Regions from separate parts of the Nocardioides sp. NPDC047086 genome, predicted to be linked through region 3. Evidence: riboswitches for the same ligand, from Rfam matches in the RefSeq annotation. Region 3 holds a riboswitch; each other region holds the start of a gene.

Region 1 (4,320 bases), on a different contig from region 3:
CTGGTCCTCGGTGACCGCCGAGATGGGGTCGGTGGAGATGTAGCCGCCGTCGCGCATCACCGTGATGGTGTCGCAGAGCGCGAAGACCTCGTCGAAGCGGTGGGAGATGAAGACCACGGCGCAGCCCTGGTCGCGCAACGTGCGCGCCACGCTCATCAGCCGGTCGACCTCGTTGCCCGAGAGGGCGGCGGTCGGCTCGTCCATGATCAGGACCTTGGCGTCGAGCGAGAGCGCCTTGGCGATCTCGATCAGCTGCTGGTCGGCGATCGAGAGGCCCTCGGTGGGACGGTCGGGCTCGATCGGGACTCCGAGCCTGGCGAAGAGCTCGACGACCTCGGTGCGCATCGCGGCGCGGTCGATCCTGCCCCAGCGATTGGTCGGCTGACGTCCCATGAAGATGTTCTCGGTGACCGAGAGGTCGGGGAAGAGGGTCGGCTCCTGGTAGATGACCGCGACCCCGGCCTGCTTGGCGTCGGCAGTGTTGCGGAAGTCGACCTGTTCCCCGGCCAGCAGGTAGTCGCCGGCGTCGCGGCGGTAGAGCCCGGCGACGATCTTGACCAGGGTCGACTTCCCGGCTCCGTTCTCCCCCACGAGCGCGTGGATGGATCCGGCCTCGACCCGGAGGCTTCCGGAGCGGAGGGCGCGTACGGGGCCGAACGACTTGGCCACGTCCCGCAGCTCCAGTGCGGCGGGTGTGTCCGGCATGGGCAACTCCTCGAATTGAAAGGTTTCAAGTCTGGTTTACGCTAGTGATGGCAATCACATACGTCAACACTCTGAGGCCGCTAATTTGAGCGAGATCCGGACTTTGTCCTCAGACCGCTTCGACGCCCGTCCGCATCCAGGCGGGAATCCCACCGCGTCAGACGGCGTTCAGGACCCCATGCACGCACTCTGGGTATGGGCACATCCGCACGCGTCATCACTCAACGGACGGCTGCGCGAGATCGGCGTGAACGCGCTCGGCGCGGCGGGCTGGAGCGTCGACGAGATCGACCTCTATCGAGAAGGTTTCAATCCACTTCTGGTGGAGCAGGGCCAGGCCGACGTACGCCGCCACCAGGAGCGGCTGCGGGAGGCCGATCTGCTGGTCGTGCAGTTCCCGCTGTGGTGGTATTCGGTGCCGGCCATCCTCAAGGGCTGGATCGACCGGGTCTTCGAGTCGGGGTTCGCCTTCGACGTACCGGACCCGGAGACCGGCAAGCCGCTCAAGTACGGCAAGGGCGGCCTGGTCGGCAAGCGCGCGCTGACCGTGGTCACCGCCGGTGACCGGGCCGCGACCCTCGGGCCGCGCGGGATCAGCGGAGACATCGAGGACGTCCTGTGGCCGCTGCTGCACGGCACGTTCTGGTACACCGGGATGGACCCGCTCCGACCGCACCTGATCACCGACGCCGACACCATCGACGCCCAGGCCGTCGCGCGCGTCGAGGCCGACCTGAGCGTACGTCTCGAGGGTGTGATGACGGAGCCGCGGATCGGCTACCGGCCGATGGCCGAGGAGCACTACGACCACACGATCAGGCTCCACGCTTCGGTCGCGCCCGGGGAGGACGGGCTGAGCGCCCATCGCGAGGGCTGAGGTCGTACCCCGCCCGCGCACGGTCGCCTGCTACGGTCGTGTGGCCAGCCGCTCGGGACGTAGTCCCGGCACGGGAACCCGGTGAGAGTCCGGGACTGACGCGCAGCGGTGTGGGTGACGGACGGGACACTGTGCCACTGGGCCCTCGGGCCTGGGAAGGCGTCTCGCTCCGGTCGATCCCGAGTCCGAAGACCTGCTGGCCCTGCAGCAGACCGCTGCCGGTCAGCACGGGCGACGCGCACCAGCCCGCGACCTGCTCGAGGACCGACGTGCACCTGTCCCGCACCATCCGACCCTTCCTGGCCCGAACGTTCACCGCGAGCACCGTCCTGATGCTCGGCTCCGCGCTCGCCGGCTGCTCCGCCGACCAGCCCGCCGGCGCAGACCGGGCGGCCACCGAGGCCGCGGGCTTCCCGCTCACCCTGACCAACTGCGGGCGTGAGATCACCCTCGAGGCACCGCCCGAGCGTGTCGTCTCGCTCAACCAGGGCACCACCGAGATCCTGCTCTCGCTCGGCCTCGCCGACAAGATGGCCGGCACCGCCAACTGGACCGACCCGGTGCTCGACTCGCTCGCCGCCGACAACGAGGACGTGCCCCGGCTCGCCGAGAACGCGCCCTCCTACGAGCGCGTCCTGGAGGCCGAGCCCGACTTCGTCACCGCCTCCTTCATCAGCACGCTGGGTGAGGGCGGGGTGACCACGCCCGAGGACCTGGAGAAGCTCGGCGTGGGCTCCTACCTCTCCCCCGCCGAGTGCCTCAAGGACAACGAGGGCGACGACGACGGCACCCGCCACGATGTGCTCGAGATCGACACGATCCTCCAGGAGATCACCGACCTGGCGCGGATCTTCGGCGTCCCCGAACGGGGCGAGGAGCTCGTCGCCGACCTGACGCGCCGCCTCGAGGCCGCCGAGAGCAAGGCGCCCGACGACGAGGTGAGCGCGATGTACTGGTTCGCCAACTCCGAGTCGCCCTACCTGGCCGGCTGCTGCGGCGGCCCGGGGATCATCGGCCGCACCCTCGGCATCGAGAACGTCTTCGACGACACCACCGACGAGTGGCCGCAGATCAACTGGGAGACCGTCGCCGAGCGCAACCCCGACGTCATCGTCCTCGGCGACCTGACCCGCAAGAGCCAGACCGCCGAGACCGCCCGCGCGAAGATCGACTACCTGAAGAGCAACCCGGTGACCGCGCAGATGGACGCGGTGAAGAACGACCGCTTCGTGACCCTCTCCGGCGCCGAGCTCAACCCCTCGATCCGCACGGTCTACGCGGTGGAGAACACCGCCGACCAGCTCGCCGACCTCGGCCTCCGCTGATGTCGGTACGCCTCCCCGACCGGCCGAAGCGTCACCCCCGTCGGCCGAGGCGTCAGCCCGGTCGGCCGACCTGGCACGGCCGTGACGGCTCGGCCGACGTACGTGACGGCTCGGGCGACGGGGGTGACGGCTCGGGCGACGGGGGTGACGGCTCGGCGATCGGGGTCGCCGGGGTCCTGCTGTGCGTCGCTCCCCTGGCGGTGCTGGCCTCGGTCGCAGGTGCCATCACCGTCGGGCCCTCGGACCTGGGCGTCGCCGATGTCTACGGCGTGGTCGCCGACCGGGTGGGCCTCGGCTCCTCCGACCTCACTCTGCTGCAGCAGAGCATCGTGTGGGACCTGCGGCTGCCGCGTACGTTGCTGGCCGGGATCTGCGGGGCTGGGCTGGCCATCTGCGGGGTGATCCTGCAGTCGCTGCTGCGTAACCCGCTCGCCGACCCGTTCGTGCTCGGCATCTCCTCGGGTGCCTCCACCGGGGCGGTCGCGGTCGTCGTGCTCGGCATCGGGTCGGGCGCGATCGGCCTCTCGACCGGGGCGTTCGCGGGCGCGCTCGTCTCGTTCGCGCTGGTGCTGCTGCTCGCCTCGCTCGCCGGCGGCACCACCGACCGGCTCGTGCTCGCCGGCATCGCCGCCACCCAGCTCTTCTCCGCGCTCACCTCGTTCATCGTGTTCACCGCGGCCGACGCCGAGCAGACGCGCGGGGTGCTCTTCTGGCTGCTCGGGTCGCTCTCCTCGGCGAGTTGGACCGACGTGCTCGTCTGCGGGGTGATCGTGCTCGGCGGGCTGCTCTGCTGTGTCGCGGGCGCCGGATGGCTGGACGCGTTCGCGTTCGGCAACGACGCGGCGGCCTCGCTCGGCGTCGACGTCACCCGCATCCGGGTCGTACTCCTCGTGCTCACGGCACTGATGACGGCCGTCATCGTCTCCACGTCCGGGGCGATCGGCTTCGTCGGACTGGTGCTGCCGCACCTGGCTCGCGCGCTGGTCGGAGTCGGACACCGGCTGCTGCTCCCGGCCACCGCGCTGCTCGGCGCGATCTTCCTGATCTGGGTCGACACCGCGGCCCGGACGGTGATCGACCCCGAAGAGCTCCCGGTCGGGGTGGCCACCGCGCTGGTCGGGGTGCCGGCCTTCGCGCTGGTGCTGATGAGGGCACGCCGATGACGGCGCTCGAGGCCGGCCGGGTCCGCTGGGCACCCCGTGGCCGGATCGTCGTCGACGACGTGTCCCTCCGGGTCGAGGACGGCACCACCGTCGGGCTGCTCGGCCCCAACGGGTCCGGGAAGTCCTCACTGATCCGCATCCTCGCCGGGCTCCGGCCGCCGTCCTCCGGAGACGTAAGCCTCGACGGCCGCCCGCTCACCGGCATGTCCCGGCGCCGCCTCGCACGGCGGCTGGCGGTCGTGGAGCAGGA
Region 2 (4,320 bases), on a different contig from region 3:
CACCCCCAACGGGATCTCCTGCGGGCGCGCCACCAGCCGGGCGAGCACGTCGACCCACAGCAGGAACACCCCACCGCCCAGGGCCGCGACCGGGAGCACCACCCGGTGCCGCGCTCCCACGAGCAGCCGGGCCGCGTGCGGCACGATCAGCCCGACGAACCCGATCCCACCGCTGACCGCGACCAGGACCCCGACGAGCACCGCCAGAGCGACGAAGAGAGTCGTACGCAGCGCCGCGACGTTCACGCCGAGCGCGGAAGCGGTCTCCGGGCCTGCGGCGAGAGCGTCCAGCCAGCGGTGCAGGGCCAGCATCCCGAGACCCAGGACGAGGCTGAGGGCCGCAGGCAGCCACAGCTTCTCCCAGCTGGCGCCGCCGACGCTGCCCAGCATCCAGAACATCACCGAGTCGGCCGCACGGGGATCGTCGCTCATGAAGACCAGGAACGAGGCGATCGCGGAGAGGCCGGAGGAGAGCACGACCCCGGAGAGCACCAACCGGATCGGGGTCAACCCGCCCTGCGCGGTGGCCACCAGCCAGACCAGCATCGCCGAGCCGACCGCTCCGGCCAGCGCGCCGCCGGAGACCGCATAGGTGCCGAGACCGGCCAGCGCACCTGTGGTGATCGCCGCCGTCGCTCCTACCGAGGCACCGGAGCTGATCCCGAGCAGGAACGGGTCGGCGAGCGGGTTGCGGACCAGCGTCTGCATGCCGGCACCGGCGACGGCCAGGCCCGCGCCCACCGCGAGCGCCATCAGGGCTCTCGGCACGCGCAGCTCCCACACGATCACGTCCCACCTCCCCGGCACCTCACCGCGGAGCCGGTCGGCGACGGTCGCGACGATCTCGCCGACAGGGATCCGCTCGGAGCCGAAGGCCACGGACACGACAGCGCTGAGCGCCGAGGCGAGCAGCAGCCCGACGACCAGCGGCACGAACGGCACCCGTCGTCTCCCGGCTCGGGCAGGGCGTGAAATCAGGGTCGGGGTCTCACGGCTCGGCGTCAGCACGCAGGTCGGCCTCTCAGGTCCTCTGGACCCTGGTCGCGAGGGCCATGACGAACATCTGAGCCGACAGGTTTTCGGACTCGGGTTCAACCGGCGACGCTGCCTTCCCAGGGAGTCGGTCCCCAGTGGCTACCTAGCGTCGCCGTCGCCCTCACCGCTGCGCGCCAGTCCCGGATTCACACCGGAGTTCCCTGGCATCCATCAGGATGCGTTCGACTCGGCGCAGAGGCTAGCACGCCCCCTCGGCGCACGTCTCGACCACTTTGCCGACGACACGACGAAGCACAACATCTAGGAAGTTGCATTGGTGTAATTCCCGCATATAGTGGTCCTCGCAGCTGGTTCTCCCTCCTCGGCAACGGGGCGGGAGAGGCAAGAGGGAACCCGGTGTGAGTCCGGGACTGCCCCGCAGCGGTGAGTGGGAACGACCGCCGTCACGAAGCACTGGGAGCAAGCCGGCTCCTGGGAAGCGACGGCCACTAGGACCGAGCACGATGACGCCCACGAGTCCGAAGACCTGCCAGTGCCCACCTCATGGTGGGGTCCGCGACCTCGAGGGAAGGTCAGGGGATCGAGCGCGTACGACGCCGTCCTCTCCTGCCCCGGCACGGATGCATGAGACATCCGAGCGGGCCGCGGGGCCCGCGGGCAAAGGGGGGCTGATGAGATGATCGACACCGAGGGTCTACCGATCCGCACCGAGAAGTCGGCGTACGTCTTCGACTATCCGATGGCCGAGGACCTGGCCAAGAAGCAGCGCAGCATCTTCTGGACGGCCGAGGAGATCCCGGTCGAGAACGACAAGCAGGACTTCCTGGTCAACATGACCGACGCCGAGCAGGCCGCGGTCAAGACGACGCTGAAGCTCTTCACCATCTACGAGCTGATCCTCGGTGGCGAGGTGTGGGGCGACCGGCTCTTCCACGCGTTCCCGCGGCCCGAGATCCAGATGATGACCAACGCCTTCTCCTTCGCCGAGCTGAACATGCACGCGCCGTTCTACGCGAAGCTCAACAAGGTCTTGATGATCGACACCGAGGAGTTCTACGACTCCTACAAGAACGACCCGGTGCTGGCCGAGCGGATCGCCTTCGTGTGGGACGCGATCGCCGATGAGGACCTGCTCTACGCGCTGAGCGTCTTCACGCTGATGGAGAACTGCGTCCTCTACTCCAACTTCGCCTTCCTCAAGCACTTCCAGTCCGGCGGCAAGAACCTGCTGCAGAACGTGATCAGCGGGATCAACTTCTCCGCCCGCGACGAGAACCTGCACGCCACCGGCGGCGCCTGGCTCTTCAACACCACCCTGGAGGAGTACGCCGCCACCGTCCCCGCCGACAAGTTCGAGGCCGAGCGGGATGATCTCTTCGCCCGTGTCCGGAGCGTGGCCGAGCACCTCTACGTCCACGAGGCCCGGATCGTCGAGATGCTCTTCGCCCACGGTCCGATCGCCGGCATCGACCAGGCCGACCTGGAGGCGTTCGTGAAGTCCCGGGTCGACATGACGCTGCAGAACATGCGGATGGAGCCGCTGTTCGACGTCGAGGTCAACCCGATCGCCGAGTGGTTCTACAACGGCATCAACGGCACCCAGTTCCACGACTTCTTCCAGGTCACCGGCAACGAATACAACCGCAACATCGGCGAGACGGAGTTCAGCTTCTAATGGGCAGCAACAGCAACTGGGAGGCGCTCTCCACCGAGCGCAAGGCACTGCAGGCCGAGGGCACCGTGCCGGCCTTCATGACCACGGCGGGCTACGCCATGTTCAAGGCGAAGTACACCGTCGCGGACCAGAGCGTCCGGGAGCGCTACGAGACCATCGCCGCCACCGCCGGCGACCTCGCCGACGAGATGTACCCGCGCGAGGACGGCGTCTCGTGGACCGAGCGGTTCTTCGAGGCGATCTGGAAGGGCTGGCTCTCCCCGTCGACGCCGGTGCTGTCCAACCTCGGCACCGACCGCGGTCTGCCGGTCTCGTGCGAGGGCTCGTACGTCGAGGACTCGGTCTGGGGCTTCTACGAGACCCTCAAGGAGGCGGCGATCCTCTCCCAGAACGGGTTCGGGACCTCGGCGTACCTCGGCGACGTCCGGCCTCGCGGCGCGAAGTTCAGCGACAACGGCAAGGCCAACGGCGTGGTGCCGGTCTTCTGCAACTTCGTGGAGATGACCAACCAGATCAGCCAGGGCGCCACCCGCCGCGGCTCCTGGGCGGGCTACCTGCCGGTGGACCACCCCGACTTCTACGAGCTCGCCGACCTGATCTTCCGCGAGCCCGCCAACAAGAACATCGGCTGGATCTTCAGCCAGGCCTTCATCGACCGGATGCTGGCCGGGGACCGCGACGCGCTCGAGCGCTACCAGCGGGTGCTGAAGATCCGGGTGGTGCTCGGCAAGGGCTACATCTGGAAGGTCGACACCGTCAACGCGGCCCAGACCGAGTCGTACCGGGCCAACGGGCTGGAGAACAAGGCCTCCAACCTGTGCTCGGAGATCACCCTGTTCAGCGACGAGGACCACTCCTACACCTGCGTGCTCTCCTCGCTGAACCTCTCGACCTATGACGAGTGGAAGGACCAGGACACGGCGTACGTCGCGACCGTCTTCCTCGACGCGGTCGCCGAGGCGTTCCTGCGCAAGGCCCGCACCATCCGGGGTCTGGAGCGGGCGGTGCGCTACACCGAGAAGGCCCGCAGCCTGGGGCTCGGTGTGATGGGCTACCACGACTACCTGCAGAAGCAGCGGGTGCCGTTCGAGTCCGACAAGGCGGCGGCGCTCAACAAGGACATCTTCGAGCGGATCTCCTCGCATGCCGACGCCGCGTCGCGGTGGATGGGCTCGGTCGCGGGCATCCCGGAGTGGTGCGTCGGACGGCGCAATTCCCACCTGATGGCGATCGCGCCGACGATGAGCACCGCGGTGATCGTCGGCGGCACGAGCCAGGGCATCGAGCCGTACGTCGCCAACGTCTGGAACCAGACCACCTCGGCCGGCGAGATGCCGCGGGCCAACCAGAACCTCGTCGAGGTGATGCAGGAGCGTGGCGTCTACGACCAGGCACACATCTCCGACATCATCGACAACGGCGGCTCGGTCCAGCACGTCGACTGGCTCGATGAGCACGAGAAGGACGTCTTCAAGACCGGCTACGAGATCGACCAGGAGATCCTGCTCGCCCGGGCCTCCGACCGGCAGGGCTACATCGACCAGGCCCAGTCGCTCAACCTGTTCTTCCAGGCCGACGCGACCCCGCAGTACATCAGCAAGATCCACAAGCTCGCGCTGCTCGACCCGAACATCAAGAGCCTGTACTAC
Region 3 (4,320 bases):
ATGAACACCGCGAGGCCGACGTAGAGCCGGAACGCCTTCGCCCACGGTTGCTCGCCGCGGCGCGCGGCGACCACGACCGACACCACCCCCACGACGAGCAGGAGCAGCAACGGGTTGGTGGTGAAGGAGGCGTACGCAGCCAGGCCGATCGCCCAGACCCACCAGGCGACCGGGTGCAGATCGCGGGGCAGGTGCGCGACCGCGGCCTTACGAAACAGCTCGCTCATCGCCGACGCCACCACACAGCACCGGCGACGGTGAAGAGGGCGAGGATCCCCGCGGGCGCGACCCAGGCGGGCAGATGCTCGGCCGCTGGGGTCGAGCCGGAAGGCGCGTCGTCCGGAGATAACTCCGGCGACGGGCTTGAGGGCGCCCCCACAGCATCCCCAAGCTCCGTCGCCGGAGCGGTAACGACATCGTCGTCTATCCACGTGAACGCAACACCCTGCCCGGAGGTCACGCTGATTTCGGTAACATTTCTGGAGGCGTAGCTCCAGGCCCCCGAATCGTCGGTGATCCACAGCGACCAGTACGCATCGGCAGGCGGCATCTGGGCGCAACCGGCGGCCTTCGGGCGCTCGTCGACACGGCACACGACGCTGGGCATCGAGGTCACGTAGGTGAGCGGATGTCCGGCCTTCTCGAACAGATCGGCACCGGTGTCGCCCTCCCCGGGCTGGACACAGGCGACCTCGGGGTCGCCACCCAACGCGTTGGGCTCGACGACGACGGTGACCCCGTCGCACGCCTCGGGCGCGGATGATGCGGCTGCCGAGGAGACGGGTGCGGTGGCCCCGGCGAGGATCGCCAGGGCCACCAGGAGATCGCGCAGGATCAGCACGAGCTCTTCGCGGTCGCGTCCTTGGGCAGGAAGACCAGCGACGGCAGGGCCTGCGCGGCCGCGAGGCGATACATCCCCTCGGACTCCTTGGTCAGGCCCTTGGTGTTGGCCTCGGTCAGCGCGGCGTCGTCATAGGCCACCGCGCCGGCGTCCTCGCCACAGGTCACGACGTGGTCGGCGACCCAGGTCGCGGCCTTCTCCGCGGCAGCGGTCTCACCGGCGCGCCCGAACGCCCACCCGGCCAGACCGGTGGTGTTGGAGTTGGCGATGTTGCCGGTCGCCGCCTTGAACGAACCGTCCTCGGCCTGGGTCTCCTTCAGCCACTCCACGCCCGCCTTGACGGCCTTCTCCGCCTCCGGAGAGGCCACCGAGGAGAGGGCGATCAGCGCGAACGCGGTGGCGTCGGCGTCCGGGGCGGCCTTCGGGTCGGCGTCGCAGGTCTGATCTGCCGCGGCCGGGTCGGCCGTGAAGGTGACCCGGAACCAGCCCTCCTCGCACTGCTGCCCGGCCAGGAACTCCGTCGCGGCCGCGGCCTCCTTGCTCTCGGCGTTGTTCAGGGCCCATACGGCGTACGACTGTCCGATCGTGTTGGAGTAGTCGGCCGCCTCCTTGTTCTTGGGGTCGAGCACGTCGGCGATGCGGCCGTTCTCGGCAACGGTGCCCTCGAGCTGCTTCAACAGCCCGGGGTCGGAGGCGTCGACGTTCTGCTGGAGGACCAGCGCCTTCGCGGTGGCCCCGGCCGAGGTGACGGTGCCGAACCCGGGCGAGGTGTAAGCCTTCTTGTTCTCCATCACGGCCGCGGCGATCGTGGCGATCTCCTCGTCGTAGCCACCGACCTCGGCCAGCGCGATCCCGATGTCGGCGCTGAGCCCGAAGTCGTCCGTGCCGTACTGGGCGTTGCGGGCCACGCCCTCGGGCGCCTGGGCGACGAGCCAGTCGGCCACCGAGGTGGACACCTTCGCGTCGTAGGTGGGCTTCTCGCCCTCCTCGACGGTCTTCTCGCCACAGCCGGCGAGCGAAGTGAGGGCGAGGGCGGCGGCGATGCCGCCGAGGACGGTCTTCTTCATGGTTCCTTCCACGCTGTTCGTCGGGAAGGCCCTGGGCCGACCCGCTGCTTTCCACGACAGCGTCAGGTCAGTACGCGTCCGTCGGCAGGTGCTCCGGCTCGCTCAGGACACTCGGTGCCTGGGCCTACGGTTGCGGGTCAGCGCCGGGATTCGACCGGCTTCCCCCACCACGGCGTGTGTTGATTGAGGGGGCTATCTTATGCCGGGCCCGCGCCGCTTGCGCGATCGCCACCGAGCAGTCACTCTGTCCCCATGCGCCACAGGATTCTCGGCCTTGTCGCAGCGTCGATCTCGGCCACCCTTCTCGCTCTCTGCCCGGCCACGACGGCTGTCGCGGAGCCGGCTCGGACATCGGTCACGTACGCCGATCTGGTCGCCATGTTCGGCGACAAGGTCGGCAACCGGCAGACCGTCGAGACCGGGCTGCCGAGCCTCAACCGCGCCATGTCCGATGCCAGGATCACGACCCCCTACCGACAGGCGGCCTACCTGGCCACGCTCGCCAACGAGAGCTCCTTCCACCACGACGCCAAGGGCCGCGACAAGCGGAAGTACGCCGGCCGCGGCTACATCCAGCTGACCGGCGAGGCCAACTACACCGACGCCGGCGCCTACTTCGACATCGACCTGCGCCGCCGGCCCGAGCTGGCCCGGTCGCTGGACCACAGCGCGCCGATCTCACGGTGGTACTGGACCGTCGCCCGCGACATCAACCCGCTCGCGGACGCCCTCGACATGGGCAAGGTCAACGCGGCGATCGGCTATCCCTACAACAAGAAGGAGGACGCCGAGCGCTGCCGCGACTTCAAGGCCGCGCTGAAGCACCTCCAGGGGTCGGTGCCCCAGGGGATCACGTGCGCCCGCCCGAAGACGGCGAGCGACCAGGACCGCACCGCGGACGCGTCCTAGCAGGCGTACGTCACTTCTTGGTGCGCTTGTCGCTGACCGCGATCGCCGAGGTGCCCTCGTCCTTGAGCTCGAAGAGGTCGATCGCCTTGATGAGCTTGGTCCAGGTGGCGTAGCCGTAGTTGCGGGGGTCCTCGGAGGACTGGTTGCGGATGCGGGAGACGACCGTGCCGACCAGGGCCCAGCCGTCGTCGTCGGCGGCTGCGGCGATGGAGTTGCGCAGCAGCTGGATCAGCCGGGCGTTGCGCTTGAGCAGCTGCCCCGTGGTCGCCGAGGAGGACGGCTTGCGGGCGGGCGTGGTCCCGGTCTCGGTGTCGGTCTCCTCCTCGGAGTCGCCGAGCTTCTCCACCACGGTGAACCGGGTGCAGGCACTCTTGAACGGCGCCGGGGTCTTCTCCCGGCCGTAGCCGTAGACCGCGCGCCCCTTCTCCCGCAGATAGTGCACCAGCGGCGTGAAGTCGGAGTCGGAGGAGACCAGCGCGAACGCGTCCGGGATCGCCGCGTGCAGCAGCTCGACGGCGTCGATGGCGAGCGCCATGTCGGAGGCGTTCTTGTGGGCGGTCAGGTCGAACTGCTGCATCGGCCGGATCGCGGCATCGTGCAGCTCCTCGATCCACCCCTTGAGCTCGGGCTTGGTCCAGTTGCCGTAGGCCCGCCGGATCGTCACCTCGCCGTACTCGGCCAGGTCATTGAGGATCGCGTCGATCTTGGCCGCCGGAGCATTGTCGGCGTCGATGAGCAGGGCGATACGGAAGGGCTCGGTCACCAGATCAGTGTGGCAGGAACAGGACTGTGTTGGTCTCGACACGCCTTCGCCTAGCGGCTCCGGCGGCTCGACCGACGGCAGGCCCCGTCGGTCGAGCCGGAAGGCCGCCTGCGGCCGAGCGTGTCGAGACCAACACAGTCGCTACGTCAGGCGAGCTTCTCCAGGATCAGCTCGCGGACACGCTTGGCGTCGGCCTTGCCGCCGGTCGCCTTCATGACCGCACCGATGAGCGCACCGGCCGCGGCCTGGTTGCCGCCGCGGATCTTCTCCGCGACCGCGGGCTGGGCGGCGATGGCGTCGTCGACGGCGGCGCCGAGGGCACCGTCGTCGGAGACCACGGCGAGGCCGCGGGCGTCGACGATCTCGGCGACCGAGCCTTCACCAGCCAGGAGCCCCTCGAAGACCTGGCGGGCGAGCTTGTCGGTCAGCGAACCGCCGTCGACCAGCTTCTGCACCTCGGCGACCTGGACGGGGGTGACACCGACCTCGGCGAGCTCGACGCCACGGTCGTTGGCACTGCGGGACAGCTCGGCCATCCACCACTTACGGGCGGCCTGTGCGGAGGCTCCTTCGGCGACAGTCGCCTCAATCAGCGACAAGGCGCCGGCGGCCCAGACGTCGCGCATCTCCAGGTCGGAGTAGCCCCACTCGACCTGCAGGCGGGCCCGCTTGTCAGCGGTGCGCTCCGGCAGGCTCGCCCGCAGCTCCTCGACCCACTCGCGCGACGGCGCGACCGGGAC

What was found. Region 3 has a riboswitch for cobalamin ahead of ABZ796_RS23025 (prenyltransferase/squalene oxidase repeat-containing protein). Riboswitches for the same ligand answer to the same signal wherever they lie in the genome.
Region 1: another riboswitch for cobalamin. It lies ahead of ABZ796_RS06570 (ABC transporter substrate-binding protein); the one in region 3 lies ahead of ABZ796_RS23025 (prenyltransferase/squalene oxidase repeat-containing protein).
Region 2: another riboswitch for cobalamin. It lies ahead of ABZ796_RS27305 (ribonucleotide-diphosphate reductase subunit beta); the one in region 3 lies ahead of ABZ796_RS23025 (prenyltransferase/squalene oxidase repeat-containing protein).

What each region holds. Positions count from the first base shown of each region.
Region 1 is NZ_JBEYUV010000006.1:33,916-38,235, forward strand. It holds gene ABZ796_RS06560 (sugar ABC transporter ATP-binding protein) at 1-705, opposite strand, end outside; gene ABZ796_RS06565 (NAD(P)H-dependent oxidoreductase) at 884-1,582, shown strand; cobalamin riboswitch at 1,611-1,798, shown strand; gene ABZ796_RS06570 (ABC transporter substrate-binding protein) at 1,852-2,907, shown strand; gene ABZ796_RS06575 (iron chelate uptake ABC transporter family permease subunit) at 2,907-4,070, shown strand; gene ABZ796_RS06580 (ABC transporter ATP-binding protein) at 4,067-4,320, shown strand, end outside.
Region 2 is NZ_JBEYUV010000073.1:301-4,620, reverse strand. It holds gene ABZ796_RS27310 (iron ABC transporter permease) at 1-942, opposite strand, end outside; cobalamin riboswitch at 1,053-1,237, opposite strand; cobalamin riboswitch at 1,328-1,545, shown strand; gene ABZ796_RS27305 (ribonucleotide-diphosphate reductase subunit beta) at 1,673-2,671, shown strand; gene ABZ796_RS27300 (ribonucleotide reductase N-terminal alpha domain-containing protein) at 2,671-4,320, shown strand, end outside.
Region 3 is NZ_JBEYUV010000039.1:16,828-21,147, reverse strand. It holds gene ABZ796_RS23035 (energy-coupling factor transporter transmembrane component T) at 1-227, opposite strand, end outside; gene ABZ796_RS23030 (hypothetical protein) at 224-841, opposite strand; gene ABZ796_RS23025 (prenyltransferase/squalene oxidase repeat-containing protein) at 835-1,908, opposite strand; cobalamin riboswitch at 1,974-2,111, opposite strand; gene ABZ796_RS23020 (hypothetical protein) at 2,161-2,817, shown strand; gene ABZ796_RS23015 (NYN domain-containing protein) at 2,828-3,580, opposite strand; gene gatB (Asp-tRNA(Asn)/Glu-tRNA(Gln) amidotransferase subunit GatB) at 3,727-4,320, opposite strand, start outside.